Regions from separate parts of the Streptomyces sp. NPDC045678 genome, predicted to be linked through region 2. Evidence: riboswitches for the same ligand, from Rfam matches in the RefSeq annotation. Region 2 holds a riboswitch; each other region holds the start of a gene.

Region 1 (3,265 bases), on a different contig from region 2:
CGTCCAGCACGATGGTGCGGAACGGGGAGGGGTCCGCGCGTCCCGTGAGGATCTCCAGGACGTCGGCGGTGGGGATGCGGACGGATCCGAGGGCCAGTCCCGCCATGACGGCCACGGCGAGTGCGGCGCAGAGCGTCGTCAGGACGGTGGCGTGGCGCAGCCGCTTCACAGCTGCGCCGCCAGCTTCCTCACCGCCTCGGGTGCTCGTACCCCGGTGACCATGTCCGACAGGGGCAGTACGGCGAACCGCTCGTTCTTGATGGCGGGGACGTCCCGGAGGACGGGGTCGTCGAGGAGGCGCTTCTTCTTCTGGGCGACGGTCGTGGCGCCGTAGTCGAGGATGAGGATGGTCTCGGGCTTGTTCTTCACGACGGATTCCCAGGACGCGTCGCTGAAGGACTTGTCCACGTGGGCGAAGACGTTGCGGCCGCCCGCGCGCTTGATGATGTCGTTGCCGATGCCGCGGCCGCCCGCCGTGAACGCGGTCTTGTCGCCGCTGTCGTAGACGAAGACGGAGAGGGGCTTCTTGCCCTTGGCCTTCTCGGCGGTGGCGGCGAGTTCGCGCTGTGCGCCGCTGACCCACTTGTCGGCGCGGGCGCGCACCCCGAAGGTGGAGCCGACCTCGCGGACCTCGCGGTAGACGTCGTCCATGGAGACGGGCTTCTTGGCGCAGCCCTCCACGTTGAGGCGGCTCTTGATGCCGGACTTGGCGAGGGCCTCGCGGCTGCGTCCGTCGCCCGCGAGGAAGGCGCTCGCGTAGCCGCCGTACACGAAGTCGGGGTTGGCGGCGAGCAGCTTCTCGTAGGAGGGGTACTCCTTGGCGACGACGGGCACGGAGTCGTACGCCTTCTCATACTTGGGCAGGACCTTGTCGTCGAGGTAGGCCGTGCCGGCGAGGTGGTCCTTGAGGCCGAGTTCCAGCATCACTTCGGTGGTGTGCTGGTTCATGGTGACGGCGCGTTTCGGGGGTGCGTCGTACGTCGTCCTCACACCGCAGTTGGTGACGGTGTACGGGAATCCGGCGGCCTTGGCGGCGGTCCTGCCGTCACCGCCCCCGTCCGACGAGGAGGACGAGGAGCACGCGGCGAGCGGGACGAGCAGGGCCGCGGCGGCGAGCGCGCGTATGCCGGTGTGACGGCGGGACATGGCTGAACTGCCTCCTCCAGGGGATTTCCGCGTCCCCCGCGTTGCGTGGAGAGGGGCGGCAGGTCAGTTCCTGACTCCCCCGGCCCCGGTGTCGGGGTGGGGTCACAGTGGCGGGACCGTGCCGGGTTCGCACCGGCTTCCTGGGTCCTGCCGCCCTCATGAGTAAAGCTCAGTATGCCTCGACGACCTTTACCTCTTCTTCGGTGACCTCGCCGTTCACGATCCGGTAGGAGCGGAACTGGAAGGGGCCCGCGTCGTCGGTGTCCGCCGTGGAGACCAGGACGTAGTGCGCGTCGGGCTCGTTGGCGTAGGTGATGTCGGTGCGCGAGGGGTACGCCTCGGTCGCGGTGTGCGAGTGGTAGACGATCACCGGCTCCTCGTCGCGGTCGTCCATCTCGCGGTAGAGCTTGAGCAGGTCACCCGAGTCGAACTCGTAGAACGTGGGCGACCGGGCGGCGTTCAGCATCGGGATGAACCGCTCGGGGCGCCCGGTGCCCTCCGGGCCCGCGACCACGCCGCACGCCTCGTCGGGGTGGTCCTGGCGCGCGTGCGCGACGATCTGGTCGTGGAGGGCCTGGGTGATGGTCAGCATGGCAGTCAGGATAAGCAGAGGGGCCCGCGCGTACCGAAGTGTGGTACGCGCGGGCCCGAATGCTGGACGGGGGCCTTGGGGAGCCCCGGTCCTCGGAGACGGAGTGGTCAGTCCCGGGAGACGGAGTCGTCAGTCCTTCTCGACGGAGTCGGACACGCCGACCTTCCGCTTGGTGAACGCCGCGGCCTGCGGGTTGCGGCTCTTGAGCACCAGGTACGACACGGTCAGGATCGCGGCCCAGACCGGGGCGGCGTACAGGGAGATCCGCGCGTCCTTGTCGATGCCCATCATCACGATGACCATGCCGATGAAGAGCAGGGCGAACCAGCTGGTGTACGGGGCGCCCGGGGCGCGGAAGGTGGACTGCGGCAGCTCGCCGCGGTCGGCCTTGCGGCGGTAGCGGATCTGGCAGGCCAGGATCATGATCCAGGCCCACATGCCGGAGATGGTCGCGAAGGAGACGACGTAGTTGAACGCCTCGCCCGGCCACTGGTAGTTGATCCAGACGCCGACCAGCATGAACGCGGCGGAGGCCGTGGTGCCGATCAGCGGCAGGCCGTTCTTCGTGAGCTTGGTGAAGAACTTGGGGCCCTGGCCGTTGAGCGCGAGGTCGCGCAGCATGCGGCCGGTGGAGTACATGCCGGAGTTGCAGGAGGAGAGCGCGGCGGTGAGGACCACGAAGTTCACGATCGCGGCGCCGACGCCGAGGCCCATCTCCTCGAAGGCCGCGACGAACGGGGAGACGCCGGGCTTGAAGGAGGTCCACGGGACGACCGAGAGGATCATGATGAGCGCGCCGACGTAGAAGACGGCGATGCGCCACGGCACGGTGTTGATGGCCTTGGGCAGGACGGTCTTCGGATCCTTGGACTCGCCCGCGGTGACGCCGACCAGCTCGACGGCGAGGAAGGCGAACATCACGATCTGCAGGGTCATCAGCGTGGAGCCGATGCCGTTGGGGAAGAAGCCGCCCTGGTTCCAGAGGTGGGCCACGGTGGCGGTGTCACCGGCGTCGGAGAAGCCGATGGTGAGGATGCCGACGCAGATCAGGATCATGCCGATGATGGCGGTGACCTTGACCATCGAGAACCAGAACTCGAGCTCGCCGAAGAGCTTCACGGAGATGAGGTTCGCGCCGTACAGGATGACGGTGAAGACCAGCGCGTAGGCCCATTGCGGGAACGAGTCGTGGGTCCAGTACTGCATGTACTGGGCGGCCGCGGTGACTTCGGTGATGCCGGTGACGACCCAGAAGAGCCAGTACGTCCAGCCGGTCACGAATCCGAAGAACGGGCCCATGAACTCGCGTGCGTACTCCGAGAAGGAGCCGGACACGGGCCGGTACATGAGGAGCTCGCCGAGCGCCCGCATGATGAAGAAGATGACGAGGCCCGCGATGGCGTACGCCAGGATGAGGCTCGGTCCGGCCTTGTGGATGGCCTTGCCCGCGCCGAGGAACAGGCCGGTGCCGATGGCACCGCCGATCGCGATCATCTGGATCTGCCGGGCTCCGAGCCCGCGCTGGTA
Region 2 (3,265 bases):
GCCGGGTCCCCGGAGGGCTCGCCACGCCGCTCCGCGCGCGCCTGTTCCGCGCCCTGCCTACGGCCCTTGCGGAGCCCGAAGTAGTAGGCGAGGACGCCCGCGCCGAGGGCCGCCTGGAGGGCGAAGAGCGCCGACTCGACCTCGCCGGAGGGAGGTTCGTACAGCGGTGAGAACCACGGCTCGTAGTCCGGCTCGATCTCGGTGATCGCCGTCTCCGCCTGGGCGTCGGCGCCGGTGAACGGCTCCTCCTCGTCGTCGCCGAGTCCGAGCGCGATCGGCAGCACGGCGAGTGCGGCGACGATCAGGAGCAGCAGAGTGTTGATCTTCGCGTTACGGCTCATCAGGCACTGGCCCCCGTCTGCGTCTCGGTCGGCTCCGTCGTCGCGGTCTTCGCGGTCGTCGCGGTCTTCGCGGACGTCTGCTTGCGCTGCAACAGCACGCCCAGCCGGGTGAGTTCGCCCTTGCTCGACTGCACGAGCAGCCGCATCACCAGGACGGTGAGCAGGCCTTCGCTGACCGCCAGCGGGATCTGCGTGACGGCGAAGATGCCACCGAACTTGCCGAGGGCCCCCAGGAAGCCGCTGCTGGGGTCGGGGAACGCCAGAGCCAGCTGGACGCTGGTGACGCAGTACGTGGACAGGTCGGCGACGAACGCGCCGAAGAAGACGGCGACCATGAGCGGCACGTCGTACCGCTTGAGGAGCCGGTAGACGGCGTATCCCGCCCAGGGCCCGACGATCGCCATGGAGAAGACGTTGGCGCCCAGGGTGGTGAGCCCGCCGTGGGCGAGCAGCAGCGCCTGGAAGAGCAGGGTGATGGTTCCGAGCACCGTCATGATCGGTGGGCGGAACAGGATCGCTCCGAGCCCGGTCCCCGTGGGGTGCGAGCAACTGCCCGTCACGGAAGGGATCTTCAGGGCGGAAAGGACGAAAGTGAAGGCCCCGGACGCGCCGAGGAGCAGCGTGCTCTCCGGGTGTTCCTTGACTTCACGGGTCAGGGAGCGGACTCCGTGGACGACGAACGGCGCGGACGCTACGCCCCAGGCGATCGCGTGCGCCGGCGGGAGGAAACCCTCGGCTATGTGCATGGCTCGGCAGACCCTCTCCAGCACCTCGTGGATGGACAACGCGCCTTGGCCGGTCTCCTGGCTGACGGGTCGTACCGACCGGACTCCGCCTTCCCGGGTACGTGCGTACCCAGTGGCTGCCGCGAGGGCTGGAGCCGGACTTCCCGATCACAGTGGCGAGGGCCGCACCGGCATCACACCGGATTTCCCGTTCACCAAGGCGTGGTGACATTAGTGCGCATCAGACGTGCTGACAACTTGCGCGCCGGTCGCGGTGGTGGCACGCGCGAGCGCGCATACCGCCGCGTGCGCTCCTGTTCAACGGCTGTGCCGGCTCTGGCGCGGGGCGGACGCCGCGTGGCACGCGGGTCGGGCCCCGGTGTCCGGCGGCGGGGGCGGCTTCGACGGGGAGGGCCGCGCTCAGCGCTGCCATGCCCGTGATTCCTCCGACGCGGGGCCCGGCACGTCCGCGGTGCCGTTCTGCGCGGCGCCACGCGGGCCGTCCCCCGGAAAGAGTGACGGGGCGCCGGTGGATGGCCCAGGCGTGATTGACCGTACCGGCGCGGGAGGTACATCTGCGGCTGCCGCCCCGCCACGAATGGAGACGCCTTGAAGGCAGCATCGAGAGTCCGGGCCACCCGCAGCACTCGCGTCGGCGCGAAAGTGCTCGCGCTGTTCGCCACGGCCTCGCTCACCGTGGGAGCCCCCTCGTACGCGAGCGCCCCCTCCCCGGAGGACGCCCCGGCGCCCCGGATCACCTCGCCCTTCACCGGGCAGTCGGCACGACAGAACCCGGTCCTCGCCGTGAAGTTCGACAACGCGCGCCGCGCCCGGCCGCACACCGGTCTCGACCGGGCGGACATCGTCTACGTGGAGAAGGTCGAGGGCGGTATGAGCCGCCTGATGGGCGTGTACTCCAGCAAACTCCCGAAGGCCGTCGGGCCGGTGCGCAGTGCGCGCGAGTCGGACATCGAGCTCCTGCGCCAGTTCGGGCGGCCCGCCCTCGCCTACTCCGGGGTGCGCAGCGCCCTGCAGAAGGTGCTGCGGAAGTCACCGCTCTACGCGCGCTCGCACGGCCGTGTGCCCGGCGCGTACTTCCGCCACAGCGGGCGTCCCGCCCCGCACAACCTCTTCGTCCGCCCGAAGGCCCTGCTGCGTTCGGCGCCGCGGGCCGATCGCCCCGGCGACATCGGCTTCCGCTTCGGCCCGGCTCCGGCGGGCGGTGCCCGCACCGCCGCGCGGACCGTCAGGTACGCCTCCACCAGCCACACCTTCCGCTGGTCGCCGCGGCAGGGCCGCTGGCTCGCGTCCTTCGACGGCGCCCCGGCCCGCAGCACGTCGGGGCAGCAGCTCGGCGCCCGCACCATCGTGATCCAGTACGTGAACATGCGCCCGTCGCGCTTCAAGGACGTCAACGGAGCGGTGACGCCGTACATCGAGACGGTCGGCCGCGGCAAGGCGACGGTGCTGCGCGACGGCAAGCGGTACGCGACGCGCTGGGAGCGCCCCACGGCCACCGGCGGCACCACGTTCACCCGGCCGAGCGGCGAGCCGATGCCCTTCGCCCCCGGCCAGGTCTGGATGGTCTACGCGGACCGCCGCTGAGAGCCCGTGCCCCCGGGAACGACCGAGCGGGCCGGTCGGGGCACTCCCCCACTTGTGGGGTGTCCCGGCCGGCCCGCTCAGTGAGGACCGCGGTGTGTCAGCGGCCGACGGGGGCCAGTTCCCGGTCCGTCTCGGCCTCGGGCGCCCCGGTGTCACCGAGGTTCTTGTGGAGCTTCTCGCCCTCCACGTCCACGTTCGGCAGCGCCTTGTCCAGCCAGCGCGGCAGCCACCAGGCGGACTTGCCGAGCAGGGCGAGGACGGCGGGCACGATCGCCATGCGGACGACGAAGGCGTCGAAGAGGACGGCGATGGCCAGGCCGAAGCCCATCATCTTGATCATGTCGTCGTTCTCCATGATGAAGCCGGAGAAGACGCTGATCATGATGATCGCGGCCGCGGCCACGACCCGTCCGCCGTGGGTGAAGCCGGTCACGACCGACTCGCCGGCGCGCGCCCCGTGGACGTAGGCCTCGCGCATGCGGGTCACGAGGAAGACCTCGTAGTCCATCGCCAGGCCGAAGACCACACCGATCATGAAGATCGGCATCATGCTCATGATCGGGCCCGGCTGGTCGACGCCCACGATGTCGGCGA
Region 3 (3,265 bases), on a different contig from region 2:
ACCGGACGCGGTCGACCTGGACCGCGCCTGGCAGGAACGCAACACGCAGTTCCGGAACGGCGGCGACCACCAGGTCGCCGTGCGGGTGCGGGTGGATCCGGAGCGACGCAAGGACCTGGTGGCCACCGCGTTGTCCGTCCGTGACGAGGAAGAAGACGTCCTCGGTGAGGGCCGACCGCGGCTGCACCTGATTTTCCAGGACGCCCGGCACGCCGAATGGGCCCTGTGGCAGCTCGCCACGCACGCGGAAGTGCTGTCCCCGGAGTGGCTCCGCACCTCCCTGCGCGATCGCGCCGCCGCGATCGCCGCGCTCTACGCAGCGCCCGCCTCGCCCCAGGTGACAGGGGGCTCGTGGGCGCCGTAGATGTGCACGCCCCCCCCGCAGGGCCACGTCGTCCTCCGGAGCTGTGGCGCGGCGCAGGGTCGGGAGGCGACGTCTGAGTACGCGTACTCATGATTCATCCCCCTTCTCTCGCGCACGCTGGACGCGTAACCCGATGAGAGGAAGACGACTGTGCGCAGCAGCATCCGAGTTCGCCCCGCGTTCCGCGCATCCGGCAGGCGCTCGGCGCGGTCCTTCGCGGCGCTCGCGCTGGCGGGTGCGGCGGCCGCCGCGGTGCTGACCGGCTGTTCCATGGAGGACGCGGTCTGCGGCGGCGGAGAGTATCCGGTCCTGCACGTGGGCAGCGGCGGGTCCGCCTGCCGGCCCGACGGCGAGGAGCCGCCGAAGGGCTACGCCCGCTACCCGGAGGGCAAGGTCCCCGAGCATGTCGGGGACAAGTGGGACACGTACTGGAACGATCACACGCTCGACGAGAACGGGAAGATCATCAAGTTGAAGGACGGCCAGTAGCGGCCTCGCCACCCAGGCCGAAAGGTGGGGGTGGACTTACTAGGACGTCCAACTATATGTTCGTGACCAGAGCCCGCGGTGCAGGGAAGCCGGTGTGAATCCGGCGCGGTCCCGCCACTGTGACCGGGGAGTGCGTTCTCGCCGAGCGATACGCCACTGACGGACGAGTCCCGTCGGGAAGGCGGGAGAACGCGCGCTGATCCGGGAGTCAGGATACCGGCCGCGGGGTGTTCCGTGTTGTCCACGAGGATGGAGCAGACACGCATGGCACCGGTCCGTACCCACGACCCAGGTGAACCGGCGAAGCGAGCGAAGGCCGCGGCCCGCGCCCGACTCCACGACGGCTTCTAGGCCTTCGCGTCCCACGACAGAACCGCCCGCCCACCTCATCCGGTGGCGCCGTCGGACTGCCGTGCCATCCCCGGACTCACCTGACGAGAGCAGGCTCTCATGGTCCGTGAACTGACACATTTCATCGGCGGCAAGCACGTGCCCGGCACGTCCGGGCTCTTCGCCGACGTGTACGACCCCAACTCCGGCACCGTACAAGCACATGTGCCGCTGGCCGGGCGGGCGGAGACCACCGCGGCGATCGCCGACGCCGAGTCCGCCCAGCGCGAATGGGGCGAGTGGAACCCGCAGCGGCGCGCCCGCGTGATGCTGCGGTTCCTGCAACTCGTCGAAGGAGAGCGGGAGTCACTCGCACGGCTGCTCTCGAGCGAGCACGGCAAGACCGTCGCCGACGCCCACGGCGACCTGCAACGCGGCCTCGAAGTCGTCGAGTTCGCCGCGGGGATCCCGCACCTCCAGAAGGGGGAGTTCACCGACAACGCCGGCACCGGCATCGACGTGCACTCCCTGCGCGTACCGCTCGGCGTCACCGCCGGCATCACCCCGTTCAACTTCCCCGCGATGATCCCGCTGTGGAAGGCGGCCCCCGCGCTGGCCTGCGGCAACTCCTTCATCCTCAAGCCGTCGGAGCGTGCGCCCTCCGTGCCGCTCCGGCTCGCCGAGCTGTTCCTCGATGCGGGCCTGCCGCCCGGCGTCCTGAACGTCGTCAACGGCGGCAAGGACGCGGTGGACGCCCTCCTGCAAGACGCGCGGGTGCAGGCGCTCGGCTTCGTCGGCTCCACCCCGATCGCCGCGCACATCTACGCCACCGCCGCGGCGCACGGCAAACGCGCCCAGTGCTTCGGCGGCGCCAAGAACCACATGATCGTGATGCCGGACGCCGACCTCGACCAGGCCGTGGACGCCCTCGTCGGAGCCGGGTACGGCTCGGCGGGGGAGCGGTGCATGGCCATCTCGGTCGCCGTCCCCGTCGGCGAGGAGACCGCCGACGCGCTCGTCACCCGGCTCAAGGAACGCGTCGCCGCGCTCCGCATCGGCCGCTCCGACGACCCGGAGGCCGACTTCGGCCCGCTGGTCAGCCGCGACGCGCTCGACCGGGTCCGCCGCTACGTGGACATCGGCGTCAACGAAGGCGCCGAACTCGTCGTCGACGGACGCGACTTCACCCTGCCCGGGCACGAGAACGGCTTCTTCGCCGGAGCCACCCTCTTCGACCGCGTCTCACCGCGCATGCGGATCTACCGCGAGGAGATCTTCGGCCCGGTGCTCTGCGTGGCCCGCGCCGCGGACTACGAAGCGGCCCTGCGCCTGCCCAGCGAACACCCCTACGGCAACGGCGTCGCCATCTTCACCAGGGACGGCGACACCGCCCGCGACTTCACGCGCCGCGTCGGCGCCGGCATGGTCGGCGTCAACGTGCCGATCCCCGTCCCGGTGGCGTACCACACCTTCGGCGGGTGGAAGCGGTCCGGTTTCGGCGACCTCAACCAGCACGGTCCCGACGCCGTCCGCTTCTACACCCGGACCAAGACCGTCACCTCGCGCTGGCCGTCCGGGCTCAGGGAAGGCGCGAACTTCACCATCCCGACGATGGGATGACCCCGATGACCCCGATGACCCCGATGACCCCGACGGGAACAGCCCTCACCAAGGACCAACTCGCCCTGGCCGAGGTCACGCTCGACTTCGCCGACGAGCACCTCGCACCGCACGCCGTCGCCTGGGACCGCGACAAGCACTTCCCCGTGGACGTGCTGCGCAGGGCCGCCGAACTCGGCCTCGGTGGCGTCTACGTACGCGAGCAGCACGGCGGTTCGGGCCTCGGCCGCACCGACGGCACCCTCGTCTTCGAGGCCCTCGCCACCGGCTGTCCCTCCATCGCCGGTTACCTCTCCATCCACAACATGGTGGCCTGGATGATCGACCGGTACGGCGACGAGAAGCAGCGCGCCCGCTGGCTGCCGGACCTGTGCACCGCCGCGTCGCTGGGCAGCTACTGCCTCACCGAGCCGGGTGCCGGTTCGGACGCCGCGGCCCTGCGGACCCGCGCCGAACGCGACG

The links. Region 2 has a riboswitch for cobalamin ahead of AC07DO_RS07425 (energy-coupling factor ABC transporter permease). Riboswitches for the same ligand answer to the same signal wherever they lie in the genome.
Region 1: it holds a riboswitch for cobalamin, as region 2 does, so the genes downstream of both, AC07DO_RS00715 (ABC transporter substrate-binding protein) here and AC07DO_RS07425 (energy-coupling factor ABC transporter permease) in region 2, are expected to answer to the same signal.
Region 3: it holds a riboswitch for cobalamin, as region 2 does, so the genes downstream of both, AC07DO_RS31405 (CoA-acylating methylmalonate-semialdehyde dehydrogenase) here and AC07DO_RS07425 (energy-coupling factor ABC transporter permease) in region 2, are expected to answer to the same signal.

The regions. Positions count from the first base shown of each region.
Region 1 covers NZ_JBWKJS010000001.1:176,393-179,657, reverse strand. The annotation lists gene AC07DO_RS00720 (FecCD family ABC transporter permease) at 1-169, opposite strand, end outside; gene AC07DO_RS00715 (ABC transporter substrate-binding protein) at 166-1,146, opposite strand; cobalamin riboswitch at 1,191-1,312, opposite strand; gene AC07DO_RS00710 (M67 family metallopeptidase) at 1,316-1,738, opposite strand; gene AC07DO_RS00705 (amino acid permease) at 1,868-3,265, opposite strand, start outside.
Region 2 covers NZ_JBWKJS010000002.1:177,627-180,891, forward strand. The annotation lists gene AC07DO_RS07420 (energy-coupling factor ABC transporter substrate-binding protein) at 1-341, opposite strand, end outside; gene AC07DO_RS07425 (energy-coupling factor ABC transporter permease) at 341-1,087, opposite strand; cobalamin riboswitch at 1,118-1,301, opposite strand; gene AC07DO_RS07430 (DUF3048 domain-containing protein) at 1,676-2,671, shown strand; gene AC07DO_RS07435 (MMPL family transporter) at 2,769-3,265, opposite strand, start outside.
Region 3 covers NZ_JBWKJS010000010.1:67,477-70,741, forward strand. The annotation lists gene AC07DO_RS31395 (helix-turn-helix transcriptional regulator) at 1-364, shown strand, start outside; gene AC07DO_RS31400 (SCO0607 family lipoprotein) at 515-853, shown strand; cobalamin riboswitch at 913-1,092, shown strand; gene AC07DO_RS31405 (CoA-acylating methylmalonate-semialdehyde dehydrogenase) at 1,304-2,803, shown strand; gene AC07DO_RS31410 (acyl-CoA dehydrogenase family protein) at 2,809-3,265, shown strand, end outside.